Regions from separate parts of the Brachybacterium sp. NPDC056505 genome, predicted to be linked through region 1. Evidence: riboswitches for the same ligand, from Rfam matches in the RefSeq annotation. Region 1 holds a riboswitch; each other region holds the start of a gene.

Region 1 (6,401 bases):
GGACCGATGGCGGTGCGCTCGACCGTCGAGGAGGTGCTGCGCCTGGCCGCGGTGCTCTTCGCGGGGCTGCTGTGGCCCTCGGAGGCCGTCGGCCCCATGGGCATCTGGCTCGGGCTCGGCGCGGCGCTGGTCTGGATCGTCCTGGCCACCGCGCAGACGGTGAGCGCACGGCGCCGGATCGCCGCGCCCTCCGCGTGGGCGACCGAGGCCGTCGGCACCTTCCTCACAGAGAAGGTGAGCGTGCCCCGCTCGATGGTGCTGCGCGTCCTGGACGTCGTGGGCACCGCGCTCTTCCAGATCGGTGCGACCGTGCTGATCGTGCTCTCCCCCGTGCTCACGATCGGCACCATCGTGCTGTCGATCGCGACGGGCCTGTCCACCCTGATCCTGCAGCGCCGCAGCCCGGGCGAGCGCACGCACACCCTGTGGGCGTACGCGCCCTTCGGGATCGGCGTGCTCACCGCCGCGCTCGCGCTGCTGGGACTGTCCACCCTCTGATCCACAAGATCGGGTCGGCCCACGGCGCGCGGAGCGCGTCAGCCATCGACCCGGCCGGCGGGAGCGGCGTCGCTTCGCCGCCCCCGCGCCCGTCCCACCGCCCGGCCCGACGCCGCCCTCCCCGACGAAGGAGTCACCATGACCGATGCCGTCCCCTCCGACAGCGCCACGACCGCAGCACCGACCGGCTCCGAGGTCCGCTCGGGCCTGGACCGCAGCGGTGTCGAGGACTCGATCCGCGTGCAGGACGACCTGTTCGGGCACGTCAACGGCGCCTGGCTCGCGGAGCACGAGATCCCCGCCGATCGCGCCTCCGACGGGGAGTTCCGACGCCTGCGGGACCTTGCGGAGGAGCGCGTGCGCGCCATCGTCGAGGAGGCCGCCGAGGATCCCGAGCTCGCTGACCTGCTCGCGGCGGGCGATGCTCCGGAGACGGATCGTGGACGCGTGGGCCTGCTCTACCGGCTGTTCATGGACGAGGACGCGGTCGAGGCCGCCGGCGCCGCACCGCTCGCACCGATGCTCGAGGAGGTCGCGTCCACGACCTCGCTCGCGGACCTGGTGCGCCTGCTCGCCTCCCCCGTGGCCGGCACCAGCGCCCTGCACGCCTACGTGTGGACGGATGACGACGACTCCTCCCGCTACCAGGTGAAGCTGCACCAGGGCGGGCTGGGCCTGCCCGACGAGTCCTACTACCGCGAGGGTTCCTACGCACCGATCCGCGAGGCGTACGTCGGCCACCTCGCACGTCTCGCCGATCTCGCCTCCCTGCCCGGCCGCGAGGGCCTCGTCGCCGGGGACTCGAGCGACCTGGCCCGCGCGGTCATGGACTTCGAGACGCGGCTCGCGGCGTGCCATGTGGACCGGGTGCGCCTGCGCGACAGCGAGAAGTCGAACAACCCGATGGACGCCGCGCAGCGGGAGGCCCTCGCCCCCGCGTTCCCCTGGGACGCCTACGTCGAAGGCACGGGCGCGCCGGCGGGCGCCTTCGACGTGGTCTGCGTGAGCCAGCCCGAGTTCGTCGAGGCCGTCGCCCCGCTGCTCGCGGCCGAGGACCTCGCCGTGCTGCGCACCTGGGCCGCCCTGCACACCGTCGGCGCCTTCGCCCCGTACCTCTCCTCGGCCTTCGTCGAGGAGGACTTCGACTTCTCCGGTCGCACCCTCTCCGGCGCCGAGCAGCTGCGCGAGCGCTGGAAGCGCGGCATCTCGCTGGTCGAGGGGGCCGTGGGATTCGCGATCGGACAGGACTACGTGGCCCGGCACTTCCCGCCGCACCACAAGGCGCGCATGCAGGAGCTCGTCGGCGCGCTGCTGGACGCCTACCGGGAGTCGATCTCGACGCTCGAATGGATGACGCCGGGCACCCGCGAGAAGGCCCTCGCCAAGCTCGAGCTGTTCACCCCGAAGATCGCCTATCCCGACGTGTGGCGCACCTACGACGGCCTCGTGCTCGACCCCCACGACCTCGTCGCCTCGGTCCGCGCCGCCCGCGCGCACGACGCCGCCCACGACTTCGCGAAGCTCGCCGGGCCCGTTGACCACGACGAGTGGCACATGACCCCGCAGACGGTCAACGCCTACTACAACCCGGGCGCGAACGAGATCGTCTTCCCCGCCGCGATCCTCGAGCCGCCGTTCTTCGACGCCGAGGCCGAGGACGCCGTGAACTTCGGCGGCATCGGCGCCGTGATCGGCCACGAGATCGGGCACGGCTTCGACGACCAGGGCTCGAAGTACGACGGCGAGGGCAACCTGCGCTCGTGGTGGACCGACGAGGACCGCGAGGCATTCGAGCAGCGCACCCGCGCGCTCATCGACCAGTTCGACGCCCTCACCCCGCGCGTGCTGCGCGAGCAGGCGGAGGTGAAGGCGACTGGCGGGGACGACGCGGTCGGCGCGGATGGCGCAGACGGTGAGGACGGCGAGGTCATCGGCGGCGACGAGCTGCCCCATGTCAACGGAAGCCTCACGATCGGCGAGAACATCGGCGACCTGGGCGGCCTCACCATCGCGATCAAGGCCTACCTCGCGCGCTCCGGCGGGAACCCGCCGCGGATGGACGACCTGAGCGGCCTGCAGCGCGTCTTCTGGTCCTGGGCCACGGTGTGGCGCGCGAAGTCCCGCGCGCAGGATGCGGCGCGCATGCTGGCGATCGACCCGCACTCCCCCGCCGAGTTCCGCTGCAACGCGATCGCGAGCAACCTCGACGCCTTCCACGCGGCCTTCGACGTGCGCGAGGACGACGCGATGTACCGCGCGCCCGAAGACCGCGTGAGCATCTGGTGAGGACACCGTGAGCAGGCCGGAGGCGCCCTTCCACGTGGGGCGGACGACTCCCGGCGCGGTGGGCTGGACCCGCATCGGCATGAGCGCCGCGATCGGTGTCGGCATCGCCGGGTACGCGATCGCTTGGGCGCGCGGCGAGACGGTCGTGCTGGGCCTGGTGCTCGCCCTGGCCGTGCTCGTGTACGCCTTCTGGTCGTGGATGCGGCTCGCCACCCGGTTCGTGGTCGACGGCGACGGGCTGACCGTAGGCCTCGGCGGGTTCCTGCCGCGCCCCGCCTGGCCCGTCGCCGACTTCCGCGCCGTGCAGCTGCGCCGCATCCCGGGCGAAACGCTCGGCGTGACGGTGGGCGGGCTCGGCTGGCGCCGCGGGCGCGTGCTCGCGCCGGACCGCGGGACCCTCGAGGCCCTGCCCGGGCGCAAGGTCTTCACCACCGGCGAGCAGCAGTCCGCGTACCGCCTGATGGTCTCCCGTCCCGGCACGCTCGTGGAGATCATCGGCCGGGAGGGCACGAGCTTCCTGCTCTCGCCCGACGATCCCCGCGCCGCGGCCGAGGCGATCGACCAGGCCATCCGCGCGCGCCGCTGATCCGCGGGGCGGCCCGTCGGCGGCCCTTCGGCGGCCCTTCGGCGGCCCGTCGGCGGCCCGTCGTCCCGTGAGAAGTACGAAACGGTTGCCATGAGCGCTCTTGGCAACCGTTTCGTACTTCTCGTGCTCGTTCGGGAGCCGGATGCGACTCGGCCGTCGGGCCCCGCCGCCTCATACAGGTCCGCTGCGGTCTCCCGGCGCCGGCCCCGACGCCGCCCCAGCCCCACCCGGCGCGGCGCGGCCCGGCGCGGCCCGGGCGATCTGGCGCACACACCGAGGGCGCTCCGACGGCGCCGCGCGATATCATCGACGCTGACATCCACAGACAGGGGAGCACCGCAGAGGTGCTGAGAGTGCGCACCGAGCGCAGACCCTCGAACCTGATCCGGTTCAGACCGGCGTAGGGAGTCGGGATTCTTCTGCGATGTCCGCCGCGCCGGGTGCCTGCATCCGGGGCCGACGGGCCTCGCGGCCCCTTCCGCATCGGAAGGAGAACCAGATGTCGACCAGCTCCACCCCCGCCGCCCCCTCCGGGCGCGCCGAGAAGACCACGCAGGCCCGCGCGTCCTCGGCATCGACGGGCCAAGCCCTCGCACGTCGGCCGCTGCTGGCCTATCGCACCGTGGACCTCGTGCTGACGGTCGCGATCGGCGTCGTCTTCGCCTTCGTGTTCCTCGCCTGGGGGCAGGTGTACACGCTGTTCACACCTCTGCAAACCGTCCTGCCGCCGTCGGTGGGCCTGCTCGCGGGCGTGTGGTTCCTGCCCGCGCTGGTGGCCATGCTCATCGTGCGCCGTCCCGGCGCGGCCGTGCTGGCCGAGGTCATCGCCGCCGTCCTCGAGATGGCCCTCGGCGGACAGTGGGGCATCGGCACCGTGGTCAGCGGCCTGCTGCAGGGCGGAGGCGTCGAGATCGCGTTCCTCGTCACCGCCTACCGCCGCTTCACCCTGCCCGTGGCGATCGCCGGCGGCGTGCTCTCGGGGATCCTCGAATGGGTCTACGAGCGCTTCTCCTACTACCCCGAGTGGTCCTGGGCCTCGGCCTGGGCGCTGCTGGGCTTCTTCATCGTCTCCGCGGCGCTGCTGTGCGGGGTGCTGGGATGGCTGATCGTGCGCGCCCTCGGCGCGACCGGCGCCCTGAGCGCCTTCCCGGCCGGGCGCCAGTGGGGACGGCGGTCGCGCGCATGAGCGCGGGGGCGACGGTGATCGGGACGGGCTCCGGGGCCGACGGGGCGCGCGGCGACGCGTCCCCCGCCGGAACCGGTCCCGTATCCGGCGCCGCCGTGGCGCTCGGCCTCGACGCCGTCACCTGGACACCGTCGACCCGCTCCCGGCCGACGGTCGACGACCTCACCCTGAACATCCCCGCCGGTCAGCGCGTGCTGCTCACGGGTCCCAGCGGCGGGGGCAAGTCGACGGTGCTCCGTGCCCTCACGGGCCTGCTGGACACCAGCACGGGCGACCTCTCGGGCGAGGCCCCCGGCCCCACCCGTCCGGGCGAGCGCGGCCTGCTCCTGCAGCAGCCGCTGCACGCCCTGATCGGTGGCAGCGCCGGCCGAGACGCAGCCTTCGGTCCCGAGAACGCAGCGCTGGACCGCGAGGAGATCCAGCACCGGGTGACCTCCGCCCTGCACGTCGCGCACGCCGGAGTGGACGCCGCGGCCTCGCCGTGGGATCTCAGCGGAGGGCAGCAGCAGAGGCTCGCCCTCGCCGGCTCCCTTGCCCTGGATCCCGGTGCGCTGCTGCTGGACGAGCCGCTGAGCATGCTCGATCGGCCGACGGCCCGCGAGGTCCGCGCCGCGATCCTGGACGCGGTCGGTGATCGCACCCTGGTGGTCGCCGACCACGACGCCGACGGCTGGACCCCGCACGTGGACCGCGTCATCGTGCTCGGAGCGCAGGCGCACGTCCTGGCCGACGGCTCCCCTGAGGACGTGCTCGACGCGGCCGATCCGGCGGGTGCGACCGGTCCGGCGGGTGCGCCTGATCCGGCGGTGACGCCTGATCCGGCTGCCACCCCCGTCCCGGCGCGCGGATCCGACGCACCCGGCCAGGCGGTGCTGTCGCTCTCGCAGGTCGCAGTGGCGCGGCGGCGACGACGGGACGAGGCCCGGGGGAAGGAGGCCATGGGTTCTCCTCTGCTCGACGCCCTCGACCTGGACGTCCCCTCCGGAGCTCTCGCCGTGCTCACCGGGCCGAGCGGCAGCGGCAAGACCACGCTGCTGCGCACGATCCTGGGCCTCGCCGATCCGCTCGGCGGACACCTCGAGGGCCCTGAACCCTCGAAGATCGCCTACGTCCCGCAGGAGCCCGAGCACTCCTTCGTCTCGCGGTCCGTGCGCGAGGAGGTCACCGCCTCGCCGTGGGCGCGCGACCCCGACCTCGCCGAGAGCCTGCTGGGTCGCGCCGACCTCGCACACCTCTCGGACGCTCAGCCGTTCGAGCTCTCCGGAGGTGAGCAGCGCCGCCTCGCGATCATCGCCGCCCTCGCCCAGGAACCCGCCCTGCTCGTGCTGGACGAGCCGACCGTCGGCCTCGATCAGGAGCGTCGCGCCCAGCTGCTCGCCCTGCTCGAGGAGGCGACCGGACGAGGCTGCGCGGTGCTGGCCGCGACGCACGACCCGGGTCTCGTCGCCCGCGGGGACGTGCGCCTGGACCTCGCGGAGCACGTGAGCACGGGCGACGACGACGCGCTCCCCGCCGCCCCGGAGTCGGCTGTGCCCGGCGCCGCGCTCGATTCAGTATCGGCACCGGCATACGACACCACCCTTCGCCCGCCACGTCGTCCCCGTCCTGCGCCTGCTGACGCGCTCAATCCGCTGACCACGATCGTGATCGCCGCGGCGGCTGCCGTCGGCTCCTTCGCGATCGACCGCTGGCAGCTGGGGCTCCTCGCGTGCCTGCTGGTGGTGGTCCTCGCACCGCTCGCCGTGCGCGGGGTCCGGAGCACGGCGCTGCGTCTGGTCCCGATCGTGCTCGCGGCGGTCGGCCTCTGCTGGTCCACGGTGCTCGCCTCTCCCCTGCCCGTGCTGT
Region 2 (6,401 bases), on a different contig from region 1:
TACTGCCTGAGCGGCGGCACCGACAACAAGCAGCTCGCCGGGCTCGGCATCACCGGTTACGGCTTCGCGCCCCTGCAGCTGCCTGCCGACCTCGACTTCGCTCCCCTGTTCCACGGGATCGACGAGCGCGTGCCGGTCGAAGCGATCCGCTTCGGCGCCCGCGTGCTGCTGCGCCTGGTCTCCGACTGCTGACGGGGAGGGCGCGCCCTCAGAGCGCCGCGCCGACCACGAGCCCCAGCGCAGCGGCGGCCGAACCGACGACGAGCGATCCCAGCAGGTTCCCGAGGGCGTAGAGCACCCGGCGCTCCTGAAGCAGGCGCGCGGTCTCGACGCTCGCTGTCGAGAAGGTGGTGTACCCGCCGAGGAAGCCCGCCCCCAGCACGACCTGCAGCTCGGGGCTCAGCAGCTGGGCGCCGAGCATCCCGGTGACGAGGCCCAGCAGCAGCGATCCGGTGACGTTGATGAGTACGGTCCCCCAGGGCATGGCGCCGGAGACGCGGGAGCGCACGAGCCCGTCCGCGACGAAGCGGGCGACCGCTCCCACGCCGCCGGCGAGGCTGAGCAGGACGAAGACCGCGGGACTCATCGGGCGGCCTCCTCGGTGCGCCGCGGAGTGCGGCGGGAGGCGGCGAGGATGCCGGCGACGGCGAAGAGCACGCCGAGCACGATGCTGACCAGCCCGAAGGCCGCGCCGACGAGGACTCGTCCGTCGGCCATGAGCTGATCGACGGCGAGGGCGAGCGAGCTGTACGAGGTGAAGCCACCCATCACTCCCGTGCCGACGCACAGCCGCAGCGCGCGGCGCACGCCCTGGTCGGGTCCGCTCCGGGCGAGGGCCTCGAGCAGGATCCCGAGGAGGAAGGCACCCACGAGGTTGATCGCGAACAGGGCGACGGGCACTCCGCCGAGCTCGGGGACGGCGAGCGTCAGGGCCTCGCGGGCGGCCGTGCCGAGCGTCCCGCCGATCAGCACCAGGGCGATCGAGACCGGCCGCAGATGCAGGGGTCGGACGCGCGCTGGGAGGAGGACGTCGGGTGCTGTGGTGTCGCCCGGCGCAGTGGTGTCGCTCGGCGCTGTCGTGCCGCCCGGGGGGTCGGGGCTCTCGGCGTCGGGGTCGAGCGGGATCTCGGGATGCGGGTCCTCGGGTCGGGTCACGGATCACTCCTGTTCAGAGTCGGGCGGGCGCGCGCGACCGCCGGATCCCGGCGCGCGAGGGCCGCGCTCCGGGAGCGAACAGGGACCGTTGTCGATCTTCGAGGTTGGGTACGGCGGGCCCCACCGCCGTGCCGGCGCGCCCGAGGGCGGCCGACGCGCACCATTGAACGCCGCCCGGGCCGAACGGGGCAAGTCGTTGCCGGTCGCGTGCGGCTCTCCGCCCCGAGCGGACGTCAGTCCCGCCCCGTCCCCCAGGCCTCTTTGAGCCGCGTGACGTGGTCCCCGAGGATCTCCGCCATGTCCACCGAGGGGTCGATGAGCCATTGCAGCTGCAGGCCGTCCATGAGGGCGACCGTCTCCCGGGCGATGCGCTCCACGGGGGCGTCCTCGCGCACGTCGCCCTTCTCCTGGTCCAGGCGCAGGCAGCGCATGAGCGACTCCATGACCGCCTCGAAGTGATCGAGCATCCACTCGTGCGCGGGGTGGTCGGGGGTGGTGGCCTCGCCCGTGACCGTCGCGTAGAGGAGCACGATCTGGCGGCGCTGCATGTTCAGCCCGGCCACGTGCACGAGATGGTCGAAGGCGGACCACGGCGTGGATCCCTCGGGCGGCATGGGGTCGCTGTCCACGGCGTCGCGATGGGCGAGCACGGCCCCCAGCAGCGCCTTCTTCGAGGGGAAGTGATGGGCGAGGCCCGACGGCGAGATCCCGGCGCCCTCGGCGACCTGCGCCATGGAGGTCGCTCCGAAGCCCTGACGGGCGATGAGGTCGACGGCGGTCTGCAGCGCCTGTTCGCGGACCACCGCGGAGTCCTGCCCGCGGGGCCGTCCCGGGCGCCGACGGACCGGACGCTTCTCGGCGGCCGGCCCCTTGGCGGTGCTGCGCTCGCGCGGCTCGCGCGCGGCGACGGTCCCCTCGGCGGCGCTCGCGGTCGCGGCGGCGCGCGTGGTCTGGTCGGTGTTCATGGGCTCCCCTTCGGCACAGGTCTCCGTCGACCTGGGACGAGAGCGGGCCGGTGCGATCGTGCCGCACCGGCCCGTCATCAATGTGTCGCCCCTACTATTTCACGCCGCGGATGAACATCGTGAGCACAGCGCCGATGACGCCCGAGATCGCGGCGGCCACGAAGAGCACCGTGAAGTCGGTGCCCCCGCCGATGCGCGCGAGGAGCATCCCGCCCAGGGCCGGGGCGATCGACTGCGGCAGGGCGTTGGCCATGTTGAAGACGCCCAGGTCCTTGCCCGCCGTCCTGCGGTCGGGGAGCACCTCGAACACGAGTGCGAGGTCGACGGCGAGGTAGGTCCCGTAGGCGAGGCCCACGATGGCCTCGCACAGGAAGAACCCCCCGACCGAGTCGACGTGGGCGAGCATGTAGGTGCCCAGTCCGAAGACCAGGATCGACCCCGCAACGAGCACCTTGCGACGCCCGATCCGGTCGGAGATCCACCCGGCGGCCAGCCCGGCGACCATGGACAGCACCGTGTAGATCGTGACGCCGGTGGCGACCGCGGTGGCGGCCGCCGCGTCCTCGAGCCCCAGGTGGTTCGTCATGAACAGCACGCGGAAGCTGATGAACAGGTAGGAGGCCAGGATGATCATGAACCGGCCCCACCAGGCCAGTCCGAAGTCCGGGAACTTCAGGGGGTTGGTCCAGAACGAGGTGACCAGCTCGCGCACGTTGAACGGGTAGCGGTTCTGCTTGAGCACCGGATCCGGGATCATCAGCGCGTAGACGGTCACCAGCACGAAGCCGAGCACGGCGGGGATCATGAACAACCCCACCATGGTCCCACCGAAGAACGAGGCCAGCCAGGTCGCGGCCATGATGGCGGAGTTCTGGGCGATGCCCACGATGCCGGAGACCTTGCCGTACTGCTCGTCCGGCAGCTGATCGGCGAGCGAGGCCGTGTATGCCGCGTACGCCATGTTCGCGCAGGCCTGCGCGATGAACCAGCCGCAGGCCAGCACCACGACGTTCGGCGCGATCGCCATGATGAGGATCGCCGCGCACATCGCGAAGGCCCCGCCGATGATCCACGGTCGGCGCCGCCCCAGCCCCGATCGCGTGCGATCCGAGAGGCGCCCGCCGAGGGCGTTGAAGACGAGCGCTGCGATCGCGCCCGGAGCGAGGGCGGCGGCCGCGATCGAGGCCTGCTCCGCCGGGAGGTCCGAGAGCGTGCGGGCCTTCATCTGGACCGACACCGTCGCGGGCCCCATCAGGGCGACGAACAGGCCGAACTGCCCCAGGAAGATGCCGATGACATACCAGATCGGCTTCTTCCGGTCCGGCTTGATGCCCATCGCGGGCACGCGCAGTCGCGGGCCCAGGATGTTGGGGCTGCCCGTCGGGTCGACGGTCGGATCGACCTCGAGATCGGGTGCGGCAGTGGACACGGGAGACTCCTTCGTCATGACCGTCGGGCGATGCTCGCGACGGTGTGCGGGCGGTCCGTGCGACCGTTCCGAAAGTATTAGTTGCCATGAACTATTTTGTCGAGCCGCGTCCTTCCGCACGGACGTCCTGGACGCCCGACCGACTCTCTGAGCTGGGCACCCCGAGCAGCGCCGTGCCGCACATCACAGGCGCGCACCACAGGATTCCGTGGCGCCACGGGCGCGCGGAGCGTCGTGTTGGCCGTGGAGCGGGCGGCGCGCCCCGGCGTCCTCTCCAGCGCGCTAGGCTCATCGGCACGTGACACGGGGTGCCGCCGATGGCGGCTGAGAGCAGACCCGTCGAACCTGATCCAGTCAGCGCTGGCGTAGGGAATGTCCGAAGCCGCGGCCGGGTGCCGACGATCCTCCAGGATCCTCGCCGATCACACGCCGCAGCCGCTCCGGCCCCTCGCCCCGACGAGAGGAGCCCGATGGCCCCCGCAACCCCCTCAGACGGCGCCTCCAAGGTCGCTGCCGACCTCTCCGCAGGCCTCCCGATGCCCGTCGATCCTGCAGGGCTCGCCGCCCGCTGCGGCGACCTTCTGGGCGCGGTGCGCGAGCGCGGTCCGCTGGTCCACGCGATCACGAACTCCGTGGTCACGAACGTGACGGCGAACGTGGTGCTCGCTATCGGCGCCGCCCCGGCGATGGTCGACATCGTGGGCGAGGCCGGCGACTTCGCCGCGGTCGCCGACGGTCTTCTCATCAACCTGGGCACCCCCGCGCCCGAACAGCGCGAGGCCATGCACGAGGCGGTCGCCGGAGCTCGTCGCTCCGGGACGCCGTGGGTCCTGGACCCTGTCGCGATCGGATCGCTGCGCGTGCGCACGCCGCTTGCTGCCGAGCTGGTGGCCCAGAGGCCCACGGCCGTGCGCGGCAACGCCTCGGAGATCCTCGCCCTCGCCGGCGAGGGCAGCGGCGGCCGGGGCGTCGACTCCTCCGACCCGATCGACGCGGCCGTCGCGGCGGCGACCCGCCTCGCGCGCACGCAGGACACCGTGGTCGCGGTCTCCGGCGAGCGCGACCTCATCACCGACGGGAGCACCCTCGTGGAGGTGGCCGGCGGCAGTGCGATGCTGACCCGCATGACCGGCGGGGGCTGCGCCCTCGGCGCCGTGATCGCGGCCTTCCTGGGCGTGCGCAGCGAGGGAGCACCTGCGCTCGAGGCCGTCGTCGCCGCGCATGCCGCCTACTCCGCGGCGGCCGAGCGCGCCGCCTCCGGGGCCGACGGGCCGGGCACCTTCGCGCCCCGGCTCCTCGACGCCCTCGCCGCCATCGGCCCGGACGAGCTCCGCGCGCCCGGGCGCCTGCACGTCAGCCTCACGGATCAGGTCGGCGGCGGGGCCGCATGAGGCCCTCGAGCGAGGACCTCGGCCTGTACCTCGTCACCGATGCCGCGCTGTGCGGTGCGCGCGGCATCGTGCGCACGGTCGAACTCGCCGTCGAAGGCGGTGCGCGCGTGGTGCAGCTGCGGGAGAAGCACGCGGACCTCGCCGCGCACGTGCGCCTGCTGGAGCGTCTCGCGCGGGTGATCGACGCCCGCGCGCTGCTGCTGGTGAACGACCGTGTGGATGCCGCCGTCGCGGCGCGCGAGCAGGGGGTACGCGTGGACGGCGTGCACCTGGGGCAGGGCGACGAGGACGTGCGCCGTGCACGAGAACTGCTCGGGCCCGACGCCGTCATCGGGCTCAGCGCGAACACGTCGGCGCATCTGGACGCCGTGGCCGCGCTGCCGGAGGGCACCGTCGACCACGTGGGCATCGGCGCGATCCGCGCGACCGCCACCAAGGCGGATCATCCGCCGGCCCTCGGCGTCGAGGGGTTCGCGCTGCTCGCGGCCGCGTCCCCGGTGCCGAGCGTCGCGATCGGCGGGATCACCACGGCCGACGTCCCGGCCCTGCGGCGCGCGGGCGCCTCGGGGTGCGCGGTGGTCTCGGCGGTCTGCGCGGCCGACGATCCTCTGCGCGCGTCTCGCGTGCTCAGCGCGGCCTGGACCGAGGCGGCGCCGGACCGGTGAGCCCGGGTCCGCAGGGCGGGCCGGCGCCGGGGTCAGCGCGCCGGGATCCCCTCGCCCTCCCACAGCGCGAAGAAGTGGTGCAGCGGTCCGTGGCCGCGCCCCACGTCGAGCCGGTCGCTCGCGGCGAGCGCACCGTGGAGGTACTCCTTGGCGCCGCGCACGGCGTCCTCGACGGGCATGCGCGGCAGCCGGGCGGCGATCGCCGCCGAGAGCGTGCAGCCGGTGCCGTGGTCGTTGGTCGTCTCGATGCGCGGGGCGGGCAGCTCGACGATGCCCTCGCTCCCGCACAGCAGATCGGTGCTGGTGGGCGACCCCTCGAGGTGGCCGCCCTTGAGGAGGACGAGGCGCGGTCCGAGGGCCAGCAGGTCGTGGGCGCGCCGGCGCATCTCCGCCTCGCTCCAGTCGGGCTCCTCCCCCAGCAGCACCGCAGCCTCGGGCAGGTTCGGGGTGAGGACGTCGGCCAGCGGCACGAGCTGCTCGCGCACAGCGTCGACCGCGTCCTCGTCCAGGAGGCGGTCGCCGCTCTTGGCGACCATCACGGGATCCAGGACGATCCTGCGCGCCCCGTGGCGGCGCAGGCGCTCCGCGATGACCCCCGCGATGGCGGCGTTCGCGACCATGCCGATCTTCACGGCGTCCACCTGCACGTCCTCGAAGACCGCGTCGAGCTGTTCGCCGACGAACTCCGGGTCGAGCGCAACGACGCCGCGCACCCCCTGCGTGTTCTGGGCGACGACGGCCGTCACCACGGCCATCCCGTAGGCGCCCTGGGCGGCGAAGGACTTGAGGTCGGCGT
Region 3 (6,401 bases), on a different contig from region 1:
GTCTTCCCCGCCGACGACGCCGTCCGCGACTACCTGCGGGCCGTCGGCCGCGGTGACGAGTTCACGCGCCTCGAGGCCGACGAGGGCGCGGAGTACGACGTCACCGAGCACATCGACCTGAGCGCCCTCGAACCGCTGATCGCCGCGCCCTCCTCCCCCGGCAACGTGCGTCCCGTCGCCGAGGTCGAGGACGAGGACGTGTTCCAGGTGGTCGTCGGCTCCTCGGCGAACCCCGGACTGCGGGACTTCGCCGCGTTCGCCGAGACCCTGCGCGGTCGCCAGGCCCACGAGGCCGTCTCGGTCGACGTGAACCCGACCTCCCGGGAGGTCCTCGCGGACCTGATCGCCGGCGGCTGGCTCACCGATCTGGTGGCCTCCGGGGCGCGCATCCACCAGTCCGGATGCCTGGGCTGCATCGGGATGGGGCAGGCTCCCGCGAGCGGACGCAACTCGCTGCGGACCATGCCCCGCAACTTCCCGGGCCGCTCGGGCACCGAGGAGGACTCGGTGTGGCTGTGCTCGCCCGAGACCGCGGCCGCGGCGGCGCTGACCGGACGGATCACCGATCCGCGCACGCTCACGGACTCGCTCGGGATCCCGGCCCCGCACCCGCAGCTCCCCGAGGTCTTCGCGCGCATCGAGGACATGCTGCAGCCGCCGCTGCCGCTCGAGGAGGCCCGCGAGGTCGAGCTCGTGAAGGGGCCGAACATCTCCTCCCTCCCCGAGTTCGCGCCGATCGACGACGATCTGCGGGCCCCCGTGATCCTGGTGATGGGCGACGACGTCTCGACCGACGAGATCATGCCCGCCGGCTCGCGCGTGCTCCCCTACCGCTCGAACATCCCGAAGATCTCCGAGTTCACCTTCACCCGCATCGACCCGGACTATCCCGCGAACGCCGGGAAGGCGAAGGACTCGGGAGGCCACGTGGTGGTCGCCGGGAAGAACTACGGGCAGGGCTCCTCGCGCGAGCACGCCGTGATCGCTCCCCGCTACCTGGGGCTGAAGGCGGTCATCGCGGTGTCCTTCGCCCGCATCCACTGGCAGAATCTCGCGAACTTCGGGATCCTCGCCCTCGAGTTCGACGACCCCGAGGACCACGACCGGATCTCCGCGGGCGATCTCGTCGAGATCGACGGCGTCCACGCGGCGCTCGAGGCCGGCACGGACCTCACCGCACGGATCGGGGACCGGGAGGTCCCCGTGCACCACCGGCTCTCGCCGCGCCAGGTGGAGATGGTGCTCGCGGGAGGACGGATCCCGCTCGCCGCGCGCGAGGCGTGAGTCGTGAGTCGTGAGGCGTGGTTCCCGAGGGACGACAATGGCCCCATGATCGACTGGGACCTCATCTGGCGCGACTACGTCGGGATCAGCGGCAGCGCGGTCCTCGGCGTCGTCGCCTCGACCATCGTGCTGTACGGCTTCTTCTCCCTGCTCATGCAGGTGATCGGCCCGCGCCTGATGGCCCGGCCCAGCGCCGGCAGCTTCGTGGTCCTCGCCGTCGTCGGCGGCATCACCGCCCGCGCGACCCTCGGCGAATCCCCGACGATGCTCGGCGCGATCGTCGTGCTGAGCACCCTGGTGGTCCTCGAGTACGTCACGGGCAGGTTCCGCCGCGTCCCCCTGCTCCTGCGGCGCACGCGTCCCGTCGTCGTCATGGTCGACGGGGAGCCGGTCGCGGCCGGCCTGCGTCGCAGCAGGCTGACGCGCGGCATGCTGCTGGATCGTCTGCGCGTGAGCGGGGTGCTCGCCCTCGACGAGGTGGAGCTGGTGATCCTCGAGGTCCGCGGCACGCTCACGATCGTCCGGCGCGGCAGCCGGATCGACCGCGATCTCGTGGCCCAGGTCGACGGTGGAGACCGGATCCCCGAGCGTCTGCTGTCCGAGCTGGGGTCCGCCTGAGGACACGCCCGCTCATTCCAGGACGGCCAGCGCGAGAGTCGCCAGGGGCACCGTGATCACCACCGCGACCGCGCCCAGCGCCATGAAGCGCACCCAGGGGATCCGCACGCCCATCGCCTGCATCCGCTGATGCCACAGGAGCGTGGCCAACGATGCCCACGGGGTGATCAGAGGACCTACGTCCACACCGATGAGCAGGGCCATGGTGGAGGCGGGATCGTCCCCCGCGCGATGCTCGAGGAGGAGAAAGGCGGGGAGGTTGTCGAGCACGTTCGCCGCGAGCGCCGAGGTGCCGGCCGTGCGCAGCAGCCCCATCGGCCCCGTGCCGCCGTCGGCCGCGCGCAGCACGAACGACGTCGCGCCCTGCACGTGCGCGGTCTCGACCAGCACGAAGAGGGCGAGGGCGATCGCGAGCGGACGCCAGGGCACCAGGTGCGCTCCGATCGCCTCGCGGCGCCGCAGCGCGAAGGCGAGCAGCAGCATGAGTGCGGCGGCGCCCGCCGGGATCCACACCGCGGGCACCACCACGAGCAGGGGCAGCAGCACGACGACCACGCATCCGCTGATCCGCAGCAGCGCGCGGTCGCGGATCTGCGGGGCGGGCGACGCCCGGAAGCGACCCTGCAGGTCGCGGCGATGGACGACGGCCAGGAGGGCCACCGGCAGCACGATCGCGACCAGGGTCGGCGCCGCGCTGCGGGACAGGAAGGCCGCCGTGCCCCCGCCCAGGACGTCCCTGGCCAGCAGGTTCGTGAGGTTCGAGACCGGCAGCAGCAGGGACGCCGTGTTCGCGAGCCACACCGTGGCCAGGGCGAAGGGCACCGCGGGCACGTCGACGCGCCGGGCCGTGAGCACGACCACAGGAGTCATGATCAGCGCCGTCGTGTCCAGGGAGAAGAAGGCCGTGCACACCACGGCGAGCGCGCACACGGCGCACCACAGCACCGCGGTGCGTCCGCGTGCGAGGACGGTGAGGCCGTGGGCGATCACGTCCAGGAGTCCTGCCTCGCGGGCGAGCTCGGCGAGCACTGCGATCGCGAGGACGAATCCGAGCACGGGCGCGACCCGCGCCATCAGCGCTGCGAGATCCTGCGAAGGGAGCCCGCCGCTGAGGATGCACAGCACGGCGGCGAGGGCGAGCGCCCCGATCGCGAGCGCACCGGAGCGCCTGCGCAGGAGTCCGAGCATGCTGCGAAGCGTAGACCGCGGCGCCCTCCCGAGGGTCCCGCTCCCTCTCACGCCGCGGGACGACTGTGTCCGATGGGCGCGGCGGCGATAGCCTCGCACGTGCACGGGGTGCCCTGACCAGGGCTGAGAACACACCCGCTGAACCTGATCGAGCTCGTACTCGCGGAGGGATTGCCGCCATGACACCTGCCCCACGTCCGTTCACCGAGGACGCCGCCTTCACGGCGTCCCTGCGCCACCAGCACGCCCAGGCGTGGGAGCGCGCCGTCGGCCACCGTTTCGTGCGCGAGCTGCACGCGGGCTCCATCTCGGACGAGGTGATGGCGCGCTACTTGGTGCAGGACCATCGCTTCCTCGACGCCTTCCTGCAGCTGATCGGCGCCGCGCTGGCCACCGCCCGCACCCCCGCCGCCCGGCTGCGCTTCGCGCGCTTCGCCGGGGAGGTCGCCGGCGACGAGAACACGTACTTCTTGCGGGCCCTCGACGCGCTCGGGGTGAGCGAGGAGCAGCGCGCACAGATCCCGAACACCGCACCCACCGACGGCTTCCTCCACGTGTTCCGCGAGGCCGCGGAGACCCGCGACCACGCCGCGATCCTCGCGGTCCTGCTGGTCACCGAATGGCTCTACCTGGACTGGGCGAGCCGGGCGACCTCGCCCCTGCCCGAGAGCTTCGTCCACGCCGAGTGGATCTCCCTGCACGACGGTCCCGGCTTCCGCGATCTCGTGGACTTCCTGCGCGCAGAGCTCGACGCCGCCGAGATCGAGGACCCCGAGCGCGTGCGCAGCTTCTTCACGCGCACCGTCCGGCTCGAGAACGACTTCTTCGACGCGGCCTACGAGACGGCCCCCGAGGGGGCGTCGGCATGAGCGCACCTTCCCTGTTCGACCGGCTCAAGGCCTCCGCCGCCGAGGACTGGGACGCCTACGTCCACCATCCCTTCGTCACGCGGCTGGGCGAGGGCACGCTCCCCCTGGCCGCCTTCCAGGACTACCTGGTCCAGGACTACCTGTTCCTCTTCCAGTTCGCGCGGGCCAACGCCCTGGCCGCGTACAAGGCCGACAGCCTCCAGGGCATTCGCTCGGCCGCGGACTCCCTGACCGCGATCGTCACCGAGACCGCTCTGCACGTGCGGCTCACCGCCTCCTGGGGGATCGACCAGGAAGTCCTCGAGACGGCCGACGAGAAGCCCGGCACCGTCGCCTACACGCGCTTCGTCCTGGACACCGGCATGGCCGGGGACGCCCTGGACCTGCAGGTCGCCCTCGCGCCCTGCGCGATCGGCTATGCGGAGATCGGGACCGCGCTCGCGCCGCGCCTCGCCGACGGCGTCGAGCATCCTTACGGCGAGTGGATCGCCGAGTACGCGGGGCAGGAGTTCCAGGCGAGCGCCGCCGTGGCCGCCGCGCGGCTCGACGACCTCGCCGGCGGCGACCTTCCCGCCCGCCGCCGGGCGCGGCTCGAGAGGATCTTCCGCACGGCTACTCGCATGGAGGCGGCGTTCTGGCAGCAGGCGCTGGACTGATCGCGGGCGCGCATTCACCGGGCGCAAGGGGACCGTGCGTGCAAGCATGAGGCGGTGAGCACGCCTCCGTCCTCCCCGAGCCCGTCCGAGCCGCGCCGTTCCACCGCGCGTCCGCAGTCCGCGGCGCGGCAGGTCGAGGGCCACCAGCCGTTCCTCCACGACCTCGCCGTGGTGCTGCGCGCTCCGCTGCAGGCCTGGTCTGCGCCCGACGGCACGATCACGGGCGTCGGCGCGCAGGGCATCTATCTCGGCGACACCCGTGTCGTCTCCGACCTGGTCTGCGAGGTCGAGGACGCTGCCGAGGCCGCGGACGAGGACGAGGAGCACCCTGCTCTCTCGCCCCTTCGCGCCGAGACGCGCAATGCTCGGGAGACCGTGTTCCGCGGGGTCGTCACCGCGCCCGACCTGCCGGGCGACCCGCTCGTCGTCCTCGAGCGCACGCGCACAGCGTCCGGCTGCGGCATCCGCGAGACGCTGCGCCTGCGCAACGACGACGACCGCCCGCGCACCCTGTCCCTGCGCCTCGGGCTCGTCACCGACGGCGCGACGATGTCGCAGGTCAAGGACCCGCGTCTGATGCTCGCGCAGGCCCCCGACCGCCCCGCGGCCCGCATCCGGGACGGCGCTGCACGGTGGCCGATCGGTGAGCGGGGCGAAACGGTGCTCCGCGCGAGCATCGGCACCGGCACCGGCACCGGCACCGGCACGACTGTCCCGGAGGCCGACGGGCCCGTCATCACCTGGCGCTGCGTCCTCGAAGCACCGGCGCGCGGAACGGCCGAGGCGGACTGGGAGCTCGCGCTCACCGACCCGGACGTCCCGTTCGAGGCCGCCGAGCCCCGGCGCCTCCCGCTCGCCGTCGGGCCGGATGCGGACCCCGAGCGTCGGGCCGTCCGCGACCTGCTGGTCCGCTCCCTCGCGGACCTCGACGCGCTGCGCCTGCAGGTGCCGGGGGATCCGGCGTGCAGCTTCGCCGCGGCCGGCGCCCCGTGGTTCTTCACGCTGTTCGGCCGCGACTCGCTGATCGCCGCCTCGCTGGCCCTGCCCGTGGACGTCGCGCTCGCGGAGGGCACCCTGCGCACGCTCGCGAGCATGCAGGGCACCCGCACCGTGACAGACACCGCCGAGCAGCCCGGCAAGATCCTCCACGAGGTCCGCGCCCAGGGCATGGAGATGGCCGAGGGCCATCTGCCGCCCGTCTACTTCGGCACGATCGACGCGACGCCCCTGTGGATCGAGCTCCTGCACGACGCGCTCGAGGCCGGCCTCGACCCGGCCGTGCTCACCGAGCTGCATCCGCAGCTCGAGGCCGCCGCCCGCTGGCTCCTCGAGCATACGGACGCCGACGGCGACGGTCTGCTCGAGTACATCGACGAGAGCGGCCACGGCCTGGCGAACCAGGGCTGGAAGGACTCCGGCGACTCGATCCGCTGCGCCGACGGGTCGCTGGCCACCGGCGCGATCGCCCTCGCCGAGGTCCAGGGCTACGCCTATGCCGCCGCTCTGCACGCCGCCGACCTGCTCGAACGCAGCACCCGCCCGTCAGCCGATGAACTCCCCACCCGTCTGCGCGACTTCGCCTCCCGCCTGCGCGCGGCCTTCCACGCGCGCTTCTGGTGCGAGGACGAACGCGGCCCCTACCCCGCGCTCGCCCTCGACGGCGCCGAGCGCCCGGTCGACGGCGTCGCCTCGAGCATGGGCCATCTGCTGGCGACCGGCCTGCTGGATCCGGACCAGGAGCGGATCGTCGTCGGCCGCCTCATGGACCGGCCCCTGTTCTCGGGCT

Evidence for each region. Region 1 has a riboswitch for thiamine pyrophosphate ahead of ACFQ53_RS12285 (ECF transporter S component). Riboswitches for the same ligand answer to the same signal wherever they lie in the genome.
Region 2: linked by a shared signal. The riboswitch ahead of thiM (hydroxyethylthiazole kinase) and the one ahead of ACFQ53_RS12285 (ECF transporter S component) in region 1 are both predicted to bind thiamine pyrophosphate.
Region 3: linked by a shared signal. The riboswitch ahead of ACFQ53_RS05125 (TenA family protein) and the one ahead of ACFQ53_RS12285 (ECF transporter S component) in region 1 are both predicted to bind thiamine pyrophosphate.

The regions. Positions count from the first base shown of each region.
Region 1 covers NZ_JBHTSV010000024.1:41,814-48,214, forward strand. Annotated here, with positions in the region: gene ACFQ53_RS12270 (hypothetical protein) at 1-498, shown strand, start outside; gene ACFQ53_RS12275 (M13 family metallopeptidase) at 637-2,784, shown strand; gene ACFQ53_RS12280 (hypothetical protein) at 2,792-3,370, shown strand; TPP riboswitch at 3,688-3,794, shown strand; gene ACFQ53_RS12285 (ECF transporter S component) at 3,870-4,556, shown strand; gene ACFQ53_RS12290 (ATP-binding cassette domain-containing protein) at 4,553-6,401, shown strand, end outside.
Region 2 covers NZ_JBHTSV010000039.1:12,965-19,365, reverse strand. Annotated here, with positions in the region: gene ACFQ53_RS15195 (M20/M25/M40 family metallo-hydrolase) at 1-192, shown strand, start outside; gene crcB (fluoride efflux transporter CrcB) at 209-586, opposite strand; gene ACFQ53_RS15185 (fluoride efflux transporter FluC) at 583-1,155, opposite strand; gene ACFQ53_RS15180 (TetR/AcrR family transcriptional regulator) at 1,389-2,120, opposite strand; gene ACFQ53_RS15175 (MFS transporter) at 2,215-3,549, opposite strand; TPP riboswitch at 3,844-3,939, shown strand; gene thiM (hydroxyethylthiazole kinase) at 4,086-4,940, shown strand; gene thiE (thiamine phosphate synthase) at 4,937-5,605, shown strand; gene thiD (bifunctional hydroxymethylpyrimidine kinase/phosphomethylpyrimidine kinase) at 5,638-6,401, opposite strand, start outside.
Region 3 covers NZ_JBHTSV010000005.1:18,108-24,508, reverse strand. Annotated here, with positions in the region: gene ACFQ53_RS05140 (aconitate hydratase) at 1-1,284, shown strand, start outside; gene ACFQ53_RS05135 (DUF421 domain-containing protein) at 1,330-1,902, shown strand; gene ACFQ53_RS05130 (SLC13 family permease) at 1,915-3,090, opposite strand; TPP riboswitch at 3,185-3,279, shown strand; gene ACFQ53_RS05125 (TenA family protein) at 3,270-3,959, shown strand; gene ACFQ53_RS05120 (TenA family protein) at 3,956-4,615, shown strand; gene ACFQ53_RS05115 (glycogen debranching N-terminal domain-containing protein) at 4,670-6,401, shown strand, end outside.